2 regions of the Staphylococcus sp. mip270_02 genome follow, and region 1 is predicted to be linked to the other one. Evidence: riboswitches for the same ligand, from Rfam matches in the RefSeq annotation. Region 1 holds a riboswitch; the other holds the start of a gene.
What was found. A riboswitch is a leader RNA that binds a small molecule or an ion and turns the genes downstream of it on or off. The one in region 1 is predicted to bind thiamine pyrophosphate.
Positions count from the first base shown of each region.

Region 2: another riboswitch for thiamine pyrophosphate. It lies ahead of tenA (thiaminase II); the one in region 1 lies ahead of ACW5YJ_RS10810 (ECF transporter S component).

Region 1 covers NZ_CM132934.1:2,282,281-2,285,501, reverse strand. The annotation lists gene ACW5YJ_RS10815 (ABC transporter ATP-binding protein) at 1-665, opposite strand, end outside; gene ACW5YJ_RS10810 (ECF transporter S component) at 678-1,253, opposite strand; TPP riboswitch at 1,334-1,435, opposite strand; gene graF (glycopeptide resistance-associated protein GraF) at 1,815-1,949, opposite strand; gene auxA (lipoteichoic acid stability factor AuxA) at 2,192-3,221, shown strand, end outside.
Region 2 covers NZ_CM132934.1:1,283,646-1,286,866, forward strand. The annotation lists gene ACW5YJ_RS05860 (single-stranded DNA-binding protein) at 1-316, shown strand, start outside; gene ACW5YJ_RS05865 (transglycosylase family protein) at 738-1,427, shown strand; TPP riboswitch at 1,691-1,789, shown strand; gene tenA (thiaminase II) at 1,865-2,545, shown strand; gene thiD (bifunctional hydroxymethylpyrimidine kinase/phosphomethylpyrimidine kinase) at 2,547-3,221, shown strand, end outside.

The DNA of each region.
Region 1 (3,221 bases):
TCTTCATGTTCATTCAAAATTTCATCGGGCGTATTGTCAGCGATAATGTCACCCTCATAATTTAATAAGATGACACGATCCATATGTTGCCATATATGATTCACTTTATGTTCGACAATGATTACTGTTTTATCTTGCCAAAGAGCTTTAATTTTTCCCCATAATTCTGCAGTCGATTCAACATCCAACATTGCAGTAGGTTCATCTAAAAACAAGGTTTTCGACTGTTGTAATATCGTTTCGGCAATTGCTAATTTTTGTTTCATACCGCCACTTAGCTGATTAATGTATTGGTTTTTATCAACTTTTAAATCTACGGCTTTTAATGCATTATCTATACGTTTATCCATTTCGTGACGAGGGATTTGTTGGTTTTCTAAAACAAATGCTAATTCTTCGTCAACTTTAGGCATACAAAATTGACTATCTGGATCTTGAAATATAACACTACTGGAATCATCGATAATTAATTCGTCATATTTAATAGGTAAATCAATAAGATTTGGTACAATGCCACTTAATACATTTAATAAAGTGCTTTTGCCAGAACCTGATGGTCCTAGTAATAATACTTTTTCGTTTTCTTTGATTTGGAGTGTTAAATGATCAAATATCTTTTTCTTACCGTTTGGATATTTTAATCGTAAATTTTTTGTAGCTATCAACGTGATTGCTCCTTATAAATTATCATAGTCACTTTTTGTGGCAGGTCTGAACAATTTGGTTACTCCCGTTTGATCCAATGCTTTTACTATATAGTAGGAAATTAGGCCGGCAACGACGACGCCGCTTATAAGTCTGAATCCGATATATAACGATAGATTCCAACCTACAACTTCACCTAAATAACCATAAGCAAAGTCTAAAGGCAATGTTGAAATAGAGGCTAAGAGACCAGCGAGCATTGCTACCATTGCTGAACGAGATTTATATCTGAAAATAGCAAATATAATTTCACATGCTAAACCTTGTAATAAGGCATAGACCATAGTTGCAATATCAAAACGACCCATGACAATAGTTTCTCCGGCACCAGCAGCAAATTCGGCTAATATTGCAATGCCAGCTTTAGGAATAATAAGGTATGCGACGATAGCAGCCATGAACCAAGCGCCATATGTTAATTCTTCAAAATGTAACCCTGTAACTTGTAACGCTTTATACACAAAATTCCAAATGTTGTAAATAATTGCAAAAACAACAGCAATTAGCACAGTCACTAGAATTTCTGAAAGCTTTAATCCTTTTGACATAAAAAATCCTCCTAATATAAAAACGCACAACCTTCTAGAAAGTTGCGCGTTAAAATATAGGCATACAAATACCTGAAAAATAGGTGATTAGTACACTTTCCTACGCTAGTTTCATCTAGATCAGGTTCAAAGGGTTTGAGGGTATACCTCATCTCAGTCACAAAACACCCCTAGTGCGAATGATTAATTTAAATTTAACTATAATGTATGACTTTTAAGGCATAATGTCAAGGCTGCCTATTAAATTTAATATATAACATATGTACTTTACTTCTATATAAGTTAATAATTATTTCGCTTTAATCAAATTAAAAATTGCTCATATAAAAAGGTAGTGAGCTATTTTATTTATATCAACCATCCATCTTAATCGTATTAAATCCCAATACATATGGTATTTACGTCTGAAGATATTGTCTTCACACATATAATACATATCTAATGCAATGGCGTTGAAAAATTACAATAAAGGTGAGGCTGGGACATTTATTATGACCCAGCCTCACTTGTCGGATTTACTTTTATATTTTAAAGCATGTGAAACCTATATTATTGAAAAATTTAGTCTAATGAATCTTGAACATTCTTTTTAGTTTCTTCTGTACTATCTTCAGCAGTTTCTTTCTTATCTTTTAATTTATCTTCTGCTTCTTTTGCTTGTTCTGCGGCTTTTTTGTTTAATTCTTCTTTACTCATAGATTAAACACTCCTTTTAAAGTATATGACTTCTATAAAGTATATATACCACAACTTAAAAAAATCAAACAAAACTAGTGATTTAGATTTTAGTCTTAGTTATAATCAATTTATTGTTTAATTGAATGATATAAGTGGAAAGTTGACTATACATCGATTTATATCATACTATGGACGTATTTATTAAATTGTTAAAGACAAGAACTAATTGTTAATATATAATAACTTTTGAGGTGAATGGTATGTCTTTTTTGAAGAAACACGCTGAGATATTATATAGTTATATTATAGGCATCGTTTCGCTTTTCACAGGTCTCATCATTTTAATCAATTTACCTTTAATTGATAAATTAAATAACAAGGGTAAAATTGACTTACATATTCATAATGTATGGGATTTTATAAACGCATTTTTTGGTGAAATAATTAGAGTGATAAGCAATTATATAGGTAATTTCCCAGTATTTAGTGCCATTATAATCATTTTATTTGGTATTGGTGTTGTTTTGCTTGGTTTTACTCTATTTAGAACAACAAGATACGACTATGATATTTCAATATTCTTTTTAGTTATTGGTATATTATTCTTTATTATCACGTTAATATTAATGACTCAAGTTTATAGCTTTTTTGCTATTATTTTCGTAATACCATTTGCAATTCACATTGGTTACATCGTTTATAAGGACGAGTTAAATACGGAGCATAGAAAATACCATTATCTTTGGATTATTTTCAGTTATGGTTTTAGTTATTTAATTACGCAAATTGTGCTATACGGAAGAATTGATAGTGATAAAATTATACCGATTGATATTTTAAGTGTGAACACATTTTTCATAATTATGTGGTTATTAGGTCAAATGTCAATTTGGAACTTCTTATTCTTAAGAAGATCTCTTCCATTAACTAAGCAAGAACTTGGTGAAGAAGAACCAGAATTATCAAGAACAAGTAAAGGCACAGTAACGAATCAAACGAAAGAAACTTGGAAAAACTTACAAGATAAAACAACAGAATTTACTAGAAAAACACGTAGAAGTGTAGATATTCAAAAAGTAAGAGATAAAAAGGATAAATTCATTACAAAGTGGAAAGATAAAATAGATATTCAAGAGGATGATATTCCTAATTGGATGAAAATACCAAAATGGGTAAAATCAGCATATGTAGAATTGTTTTGTGGCGCAGTGCTATTATTTTTCACTTTAATTGAATTTAACAATAGAAATTCATTGTTCGTTTCTGGCAATTGGGAGATTTCTCAAACGC
Region 2 (3,221 bases), 1.0 Mb from region 1:
TTATAGAGATAAGGACCAAAATACCATTTGTGATTATCTATATTGTAAGGCAGTTGGTAAAATAGCTAATAATATCGAACTATATTTAAATAAAGGATCACTTGTGGGAATTACTGGTCAAATGCAATCAAGAAAATATGAAAAAGAAGGGCAGATGCATTTTGTATCAGAACTTTTTATCGAAACGATTAAATTTATGTCTCCGAGAAATAAAGATGAAATTAGTGAATTTCATGAAATATTCCCTATAGAGCAAGTTTGTAATTCAACTAAAGAAAAAAGTCTACAAGATAATGAAATATACGAAATTGTATAATACTCCCAATTTAAACCTACCTCAAAATTAACCCACCCAAATCTATATACATTAAATCCTACTATCAATTATACTTCTTCAGGCTATTCCTCTTAATATAAGTAAAAAAGAGGGGTAGCTTTTTAAATATAAAGAGTTTTGAGAAATAGGAAAGAAATATAGGCATTAATCATCCAGAATAATCAGATAAATTACAATTACATTACATACTATATAACGATGAAATATTCTGGAAAACTTTCACAGTAGTATTTAAGTAGAAAAAAATTAATTTCAAAATATATTTATATGTAATTTAATCGTAAAAAAACTACAGGTTTTTTCATTTCTCTGTAACCTACTATAGTTTTATGAATGTTATAGTTGTACTTGCAAATTAATCATAAATAACTTATTTACCTTATAGGAGGACTTTTTTACAATGAAAAAAACAGTAATCGCATCAACTTTAGCAGTAGGACTTGGAGTAACAGGATTTGCAGCAGGAAATTCAGCTGACGCTGCTGAACAAGGTGTAGACAAAGCTCAATTAGCGCAACAAGCACTAACTAATCCAGAATCATTAAACGAAGCACCAGTTCAAGAAGGTGCATATGACATTAATTTCACATATAATAATACAAATTTTAATTTTTCTTCAGACGGTGAAAACTTTAGCTGGAGCTACGGAGAAGGTTCAAGCGAAGAATCAAACACGTCAGTAGAACAAACTACAGATAATAATGCACAAGAAGAGCAAGCTCAACCAGCTCAAACTGCTACAGAGCAACCAACACAAGAAGCAGCACCTCAAGAAGAAACAACACAACAACCACAACAAGAAGCAACTTCACAATCTTCTTCTAGTTCAAATGAAGCTTCAGAAGGTTCATCAGGTGTGAATGCACACTTACAACAAATTGCACAACGTGAATCAGGTGGCGATATTCATGCTACAAACCCATCATCAGGTGCTTCAGGTAAGTTCCAATTCTTACAAAGCACATGGGATTCAGTAGCACCAGCTCAATATCAAGGTCAACCAGCTGCTAATGCACCAGAAGCAGTACAAGACGCTGCAGCGCAAAAACTATATGATGAAGTTGGCGCTTCACAATGGGTAACTGCATAATTTAACAGTACCCAAATAAAGTATCTTATTAAAGCCCTCGACATAACTATATGTCGAGGGCTTTTTAGCGTATAGAAAACACGCTAGTAGAGTGTATAAAGTTAAAGATTAATATGATTTATAAAATAGTCATATTTCTAGGGGAGTAATTAATCTAATGAAATCATTTTAACTTAATATAATTTTACACCTTCGTTTTATATAAACTGTTTTATTGCAATAGGTGGTATACTTTGATATGTTTTAGATAAATATAATATATAAAAATCTACTAGGGGAGCCTTTTGGCTGAGATGATTTACATCAGACCCTTACAACCTGATTTGGTTAATACCAACGTAGGAAAGTAGTTTAATTATAGTTAAATTGCTATACCTTTCTATTAATTAACTACGTTCCTAGTTGGAATGTAGTTTTTATTTATAGGAGGAAATCATTTGTTATTTTCAGAAACGTTAAAGAAAGAATCACAAAATATTATAGATGATATTTATAATGATCCATTTATTCAAGAAATGTTGAACGGTAATTTACCTATTGAGGCAACAAAATTTTATTTACGTGCCGACGCATCGTATCTAAAGGAATTTGCTAATATATATGCATTGCTTATTCCAAAAATGAATAAATTAGAAGACGTGAAATTTTTAGTGGAACAAATTCAGTTTATTGTTGATGGTGAAGTGGCAGCACATGAAATATTAGCTGAATATGTTGGAGAAAATTATGATGATATTGTAAGTGAAAAAGTATGGCCACCAAGTGGTGACCATTACATTAAGCATATGTATTTTAATGCGTATGCAAAGGAAAATGCAGCATATACGATTGCTGCTATGGCACCTTGTCCTTATGTTTATCAAGCTATTGCTCAACGTGCATTAGAAGATAATCAATTAAATAGAGATTCGATATTAGCAAAATGGTTCGATTTTTATAGCACTGAAATGGATGAATTGGTTGATGTATTTGATAAATTATTGAATAAATTAACTGAAGCATGTACTGTGGATGAAAAGCATGAAATAAAAATGTGTTTTTTACAAAGTACAATTCATGAACGTAATTTCTTTAATATGTCATATATTGAAGAAGATTGGTTATATGGAGGGGAATAGAATGAAAAAACCAAAAATTGCTTTAACCATTGCAGGTACTGACCCAACTGGTGGTGCCGGTGTAATGGCAGATTTAAAATCTTTTCATGCTTGTGGCGTGTACGGGATGGCCACTATAACGAGTATTGTAGCTCAAAATACGAAAGGCGTACAACATATACACAATTTAGAAACACAATGGTTATCTGAACAACTTAGCAGTGTTTTTGATGATGAGTTACCACATGCAATTAAAACAGGGATGATTGCATCAAAAGATATGATGAAAGTTATTCAAGAGTATTTAGTAACGTATCCTGATATACCATATGTTATAGATCCAGTTATGCTAGCAAAAAGTGGAGATTCATTGATGGACGATGATGCTAAAAAGGATTTGCAAAATATTTTATTACCTTTAGCTACAGTCGCAACGCCAAATTTACCTGAAGCAGAAGAAATCACTGGATTGACGATAGAGGATGAAGCGTCTATTTATAAAGCCGGTAAAATTTTTATAAATGAAATTGGTAGTAAAGGCGTTGTGATCAAAGGTGGGCATGCAGAAGATTTAGATAGAGCTAAAGACTACTTATTCACCAAGGATAATGTTTATACCTTTGAAGAGCCACGTTATGAAACGAAACATACACATGGTACAGGATGTACATTTTCAGCGGTAATCACAGCGGAACTA